Regions from separate parts of the Rhizobium ruizarguesonis genome, predicted to be linked through region 1. Evidence: riboswitches for the same ligand, from Rfam matches in the RefSeq annotation. Region 1 holds a riboswitch; the other holds the start of a gene.

The links. Region 1 has a riboswitch for FMN ahead of ribN (riboflavin transporter RibN). Riboswitches for the same ligand answer to the same signal wherever they lie in the genome.
Region 2: another riboswitch for FMN. It lies ahead of J3P73_RS16065 (6,7-dimethyl-8-ribityllumazine synthase); the one in region 1 lies ahead of ribN (riboflavin transporter RibN).

The regions. Positions count from the first base shown of each region.
Region 1 covers NZ_CP071678.1:1,910,364-1,913,605, reverse strand. The annotation lists gene J3P73_RS09475 (esterase-like activity of phytase family protein) at 1-686, opposite strand, end outside; gene ribN (riboflavin transporter RibN) at 770-1,678, opposite strand; FMN riboswitch at 1,865-2,019, opposite strand; gene hupB (DNA-binding protein HupB) at 2,142-2,417, opposite strand; gene lon (endopeptidase La) at 2,624-3,242, opposite strand, start outside.
Region 2 covers NZ_CP071678.1:3,230,089-3,233,330, forward strand. The annotation lists gene J3P73_RS16050 (hypothetical protein) at 147-371, shown strand; gene J3P73_RS16055 (GCG_CRPN prefix-to-repeats domain-containing protein) at 481-789, opposite strand; gene J3P73_RS16060 (SRPBCC family protein) at 976-1,422, opposite strand; FMN riboswitch at 1,684-1,826, shown strand; gene J3P73_RS16065 (6,7-dimethyl-8-ribityllumazine synthase) at 1,905-2,339, shown strand; gene J3P73_RS16070 (SDR family oxidoreductase) at 2,406-3,176, opposite strand; gene J3P73_RS16075 (alpha/beta fold hydrolase) at 3,241-3,242, opposite strand, start outside.

The sequences.
Region 1 (3,242 bases):
ATTTCGTTCAGGCCGTTGAAGGCGACGAATTCCGGCTCCGGATCTTCAGGGGCGACGCCGCCAAGCCCGGTCAGCGCCACGTGCTTGATAGTGCCGCAATCGACGGTGCCGTTCTTGACCTGGAAGACGACGAGGTCGCCGGGCGGCATTTGCGGGATCTTGCCGTCATTGACGTCTTCGTCGCGCTCGTTTTCGATTGCGATGGCGCCGAGCATCTTGTCCTTGTTGAGGGCGATCGAATCCGGCTGGCCGCCGAGATCGCAGGTGTTCTCGATCTTCTTGGTCGCCACGTCGACGATCGCGAGACGGCCCGAGGGCTTCGCCTTGCTTTCGGAGGTGTTGACAGCAACGAGCGCCTTGCCGGCGCTGGAGGTGACCGATGTCGGCTCGCCGTCCATCATCACCGCGCCGCCGGCCTTCGGTGCCTTGGCATCGGTAATATCGATGAAGCCGATCGCGCCGAGCGGGCTGTCGCTATAGATCAGCGTGTTGCCGTCGTCGGTCGCGGTGATGATTTCGGCGGAGCTCACCGACAGCTTGTCCTTGTCAGCCGGCAGGTTCTCTGCGACCGGGAAGGAAGCGATGCGGTTGAAAACCGGTTCGGCCGCGGCCGGAAAAGCAACGGATGCGAGAAGCACGGCAGCGAGCACTGCCTTGCGCGATGAAATTGTCATGAAATCCCCCATGTGTCGAACATTCGAAACAGGAGTTTTCTGCGCGCGCGGCATGACAGAGGCATGACAGATGCGGCATTTTGCACCTGATCACGTCAGGCTGGTTTGCGCTCCCGGCGCATCTCGTTTCGCATGATGAACAGCGAAGCAGACAGGATGAGAGCCGCTCCCAGCCAGAGATAACCCGCCGGCGCATAACCGAAGAACAGCCAACCCGCCAGTACGTTCAACGGCAGCTTCAGATCGTCGAACGGCTGGACATAGGCGGCATCAGCGGCTGCATAGGCGAGCGTCAGGAAATACTGCGCTGCGGCAGTCAGCAGCCCCGCCAGCAGGAACAGGGCAAGGGTTGCGCCCGTCGGCACTGCAAAGCCTGCCGCAAGCGCCAGCCCGCCATTTATCGGCGTCAGCAGAACGAGCAGCCAGACGGTGATCGTCTCCGGTCGTTCGATACCCGTCAGGCTCTTGGTGATCAGCGACGAGGCGCCCCAAAGCAGCGCCGAAAGCACAGGCAAGAGAGCCGCCCAGCCAAAGCCGTCCGACCATGGCTGCAGGATGATCATCGCTCCGGTGAAACCCGCAGCCGTCGCAGCCCAGCGGGCCGGGCCGACGCGCTCACCCAGGAAAAGCCGGGCGCCCAGAATGATGAAGAAGGGCGAGGTCATCACCAGTGCGATCGCCTGCCAGATCGGCACCGCGGCAAGGCCGGCGACCCAAGCTTCGACGCCGAGCGCGGCAAGCGCGACGCGCGCGAGGTGACGCCAGGGATAGTCCGTGCGCATCGCCGCAAGGCCGAGCCTCTTAAGGAACGGCAGCGAAAACAGGAAGGCGAAGCCATATTGCCAGAAAGCTGCCGACGCCGAGGGAAAGGCAAGCTTCATCGTCAGCCATTGGGTGACGACGTTGAGAAGCGAAAAGGCAATGCCGGCAAGCACCATCCAGATGGCACCGACAACGGCGCGGGACGGCGAGACTGCAAGGGAAGTCTGATTCATGTCTTTCATCCAAACTACAGCGCCGCGCGTCTTTTCAGACGCGCAAAGGACGCTGTAGCACTTTAAATCGCTGCATAATTTTATCTTTAAATCGATTCCGATTTAAGGAATTATGCAGTGGGACCAACATAAATCAGGACGCATGAGGCACGGACACGAGCGACATGGCGGATCCCCGCCCTTTGCACGACCGACACTCATTCTCTTCCATCCGGACTTTTACCGTCGGCTCCGGAATCGCACCGGATCTGCTGGCCCTTCCCCCGCTTGGACACGAGAGCAGGCGCTCGCGGGCTCGAGCCGAAACCCTTACCGCCGGTGGGGAGTTTCACCCCGCCCTGAGAACAGAAACGTCGTAGATCAAAGCCCGGGCGACAGCAAGGCTAGCCAAAGCAAAAGGGGTCCGGCAAAGCCGAACCCCTCTCAAATCCTGCACAACCGGTCTCGTTTCCGGCTGACGGATAATATCAGATCAGCCGTTGACGGCGTCCTTCAGGCCCTTGCCGGGCGTGAATTTCGGCACGTTGCGAGCCGGAATGTCGACTTCAGCGCCCGTCGACGGGTTACGGCCCTTCGTTGCGGCACGATGAGAAACGGTGAAGCTGCCGAAACCCGCGAGGCGAATGTCGCCCTTGTTCTTGAGTTCAGCCTGGACAACGTCGAAAACCGCGTCAACAGCGGAAGCCGCGTCAGACTTCGTCAGTCCTGCCTTTTCGGCTACTGCGGACACGAGTTCATTCTTGTTCATGTTTCCACCCCTTTCTAAATGGTATGAAACGACTCAAAAGTAAGCTAGGCGCAGAATAGGTTTCATCAGGCCCGCCGAAAACCCAAAAGCCCTGCAAATCAAGGAAAAGCAAGCGTCTACATGACGTTTTCACAAAAAAGGCTGGCGTTTTCGCCAGCCTTTTTCCGTGTTTTGCGCCAATTGGGCATAAATGTGGCAAAGGCCACTCAATGCGCTATGGTTGCGCCCGTCTCATCGAGGCCTTCGACCGATGTGATGACCGGCGTTTCCACCGTGCCGTCCCATTCGATCGGCTCCGGCCGCCGGATCAGCGCATGCTTGATCACCTCGCCCATGCGGGATACCGGGATGATCTCCATGTTGTTCTTCACGTTATCAGGAATCTCCGCCAGGTCCTTGGCGTTTTCCTCCGGAATCAGCACCTTCTTGATGCCGCCGCGAAGCGCTGCGAGCAGCTTTTCCTTGAGACCGCCGATCGGCAGCACACGGCCGCGAAGGGTGATTTCACCGGTCATGGCCACATGCCTGTCCACCGGGATGCCGGTCATGATCGAGACGATCGCGGTTGCCATGGCGACGCCGGCCGAGGGGCCATCCTTCGGCGTTGCGCCTTCCGGCACGTGCACGTGGATGTCGCTCTTGTCGAAGCGCGGCGGCTCGATGCCGAAATCGACGGCGCGCGAGCGGACATAGGACGCCGCTGCCGAGATCGATTCCTTCATGACTTCCTTCAGATTGCCGGTGACCGTCATGCGGCCCTTGCCCGGCATCATCACACCTTCGATGGTCAGCAGCTCGCCACCAACTTCCGTCCAGGCAAGACCG
Region 2 (3,242 bases), 1.3 Mb from region 1:
GGCTCAACCTTTCATCCCCAAAAGGACGTTCCACTCCCCTGTCGAAAACCATTCGCCGCGGTGGAAAACAAAAAATAAACACTTTAAACTTGCGCGGCTTTGATTCCATTATGGGGCCGTTCGTCATCGTGTGATTGAGGGGTACGATGGGCACGATTTTCTGGCCGAAAGATCCGCTGGATGGGAATGACATGACGCTGCTGACGTCGATCCTTCGGCGATGGTGCGAAAGATATCAGGTCGAGCTGACGGCGGAGGAGAGTAGCCGCAAGGCGAAAGAACTCGTCGAATGGTTCGAATTCGGCGTCAAGGATCCCGTCGAGCTCGAGGAATTGATCGACGACAAGCACTGGCTCGTCAGCAGGATCTGATCCTCTCGGGCGAATCGGGAGAACGCTGGCTGTCAGCGTCGGCGAAGCATTAGAAAAGGCCGGGCGAAAATCGCTCCGGCCTTCGTCCATCTACATCTAAGCCAGACCTTTAGTCATCATCCCGCCAACGCCGGTCGCGATCCCAGCGCCTCTCATCGCGCCAGCGCGGACCATCCCAATCCCGGTGACGCCGCTCCCAGCCCCAGCGGGGCGGACCACCGTAGAAAGCTACCGGCGGCGGGCGTCTCCAGTTTCGCCGGCATTCGCCCCAGCGCGTCAGATGCCAGCCGCGACCGCAGGCGTAGTCGACCTTTGTGACATTGCTCTGGACATTGATTGTCCCCATCGGCATTGCCTCCGCGGTACCGATCGAGAGGCTGCCGGCAAGCAAGGCAGCCGCGATAGAAAGTGCCTTCATCGTGAACTCCATTTTCAATCCAGCCGTCCGCAGATTAGGACCGCTAAATTGAACTGGAGATGAACTGCGCGTTCATGTTTGCGGTAGCAAAAGAAGCGCTTCCGCACGACCGGCTTGGGCGCTCGCCGACCGTTGTTGTCGCAACGGCAAGCGCTTCACAGACGCCCCGCTGCCGGCAAAATTTGTTCATGTCCTGCCGTAAAAAGGGTCGGGACCCGGATCATGCCCGGCGGCGACCTCGGTCAACCGCCCGAGGTAATGCGCCCAGCCTTCCGCATGGCCGGCGCATTGCTCGGCGCTCGGCAGGCCGCTATGGGTGAGCCGCAACAGCGTTCCATCTCCTTGCTCGATCAGGTCGATCTCGACCAGGCTCGACCCCGGCGGCACCACCTCACTGCCGTCCCAGCCGAAGCTGTAGGCAAGGCGATGAACCGGAACCACTTCTCGAAACGAGCCGCGCGCAAAGCGGGCGCCGGTGACGTTGACGAGATAGAGCCCACCGGGCTGCGGCTCGACCTGCGCCTCCGTTCCCATCCAGCGCAGGATCTTTTCCGGGTCGGTCATCAGCGCGAACACCGCGGCCGGCGGCGCCGCGATATGCGCCTCGCGGTGGACGACGAAGGGGTCTTGCATCTCTCTCTCCCGTGGTTGCCACGGCCCTGCCCGTCTCCGGTGGAGACGGCGCATCCTGTCTTGCCGTGCTATTCTGACGTGAATGTCCTCACTGGAAGCATGTAGGCGCAAGCCCATCCTCCACAAGAGGGCTTGCCCGTCGCGATCGACGAACAAGCAAAATCGCCGCGTCGGGAGCCCTGATCCTGCATCGGCGCTTTCATCGGTCATGAAAGCTCTTTCCGGACTATTGCCAGCCCGTCACCTTCCACCTATTGTTCGCGCCGTTCTCAGGGCGGGGTGCAAGTCCCTACCGGCGGTATGCAATTTGGATTGCGAGCCCGCGAGCGCCTTCTCAGGAAGGGTCAGCAGATCAGGTGAGATGCCTGAGCCGACGGTCATAGTCCGGATGAAAGAGAACGCGCGTTCCTGCCGCCCTTGCGGCTGTCGGGGACGTTCGTGATCGCCTTGGGTGATGTGTCTGTTCGCCAAAGGAGATTACCATGACACCCACCCGCTATGCCTTCATCAAAGCCAGCTGGCATGCCGATATCGTCGACCGTGCCCTAGATGGCTTCCATCAGCTTATTCCGCCCGAGCAGGTCGATGTGTTCGATGTTCCCGGCGCATTCGAGATGCCGCTGCTGTCACGCGATCTTGCGGCAAGCGGGCGCTATGCTGCTGTCGTTGCCGCCGCCTTCGTCGTCGACGGCGGAATCTACCGCCACGAATTCGTCGCCCAGGCCGTCGTCGATGGGCTGATGCGCGCCGGCATGGATACCGGCGTGCCGGTGCTGTCGGTTTCGCTGACGCCGCATCAGTATCAGGAAACCGAGCATCACAAGCAGATCTACCGCGCACATTTCGTCGAGAAAGGGCGCGAGGCCGCAAAGGCGGCTCTGACGATCGGCAAAACCCGCGCCGCTCTGGCTGCGTGAAAGCAGCTCGACGAGCAGAGGAACACAGGAGATGAAGACGGCGGGGCACTCCCGCCGTCGACCGCATCAGATCGACTTCACCTCGCCGCCATCCATGCGCAGCGTCGAGCCGGTCATCCAGCGTGCGCCCGGCGATACCAGGAAAGCCATCAGTTCGGCGATTTCTTCCGGCTCGCCATAGCGGGCGATGCCGGCCTGCTTGAGGAAACGGGCGGTCGCCTCCTCCACGCTTACGCCATGCAGCGGCGCCCAGTGCTTGAGATAGGAAAGACGCCGGCCGGTCATGACGGGACCGGGCAGCACGCTGTTGACCTGCACGCCATCGGTGATGCCGCGATCGGAAAAGGCCTTGGCGAGTGCGACGATGGCAGCATTGATGGTACCGACCGCCGCGTACGGCGCCTTCGGAAACACCGCCGAATTGCCCGACATCAAGACGACGGAGCCCTTCGCCTCTCTCAGCGCCGGCCATGCCGCTATCGTCAGGCGCCTCGCGCCGTGCAGCTTTAGCGCCAGCCCGTCCTCCCACTGCGCATCGGTCATCTCGAAAAGATCAATCTGCGGTACCGCACCGGCGATGTTGAGCAGCGCATCGATGCGGCCGAAGGCACCGAGCGCCTGATCGACCACGGCCTGCGCCGCTTGCGGCTCGGCGAGGTCGGCGCCGATGACGAGGGCTTGCGCGCCGGCCGCCCTTACCGCCTGCGCGGTCTCCTCAAGATTAGCGCGGTTGCGGGCGACCAGCACCAGCGCGGAAAAATCGCGCGCGAGGCGCTGCGCCGTCGCCTGGCCGATACCCTGGCTGGCGCCGGTGATGATCGCGACTGAGTTCGACATGCCGTCTCTCCTCTCTGCTTCGGCCACCACCCGCCCCTTCCGGCGGGGCGGCGCCAGGTTGCCGTC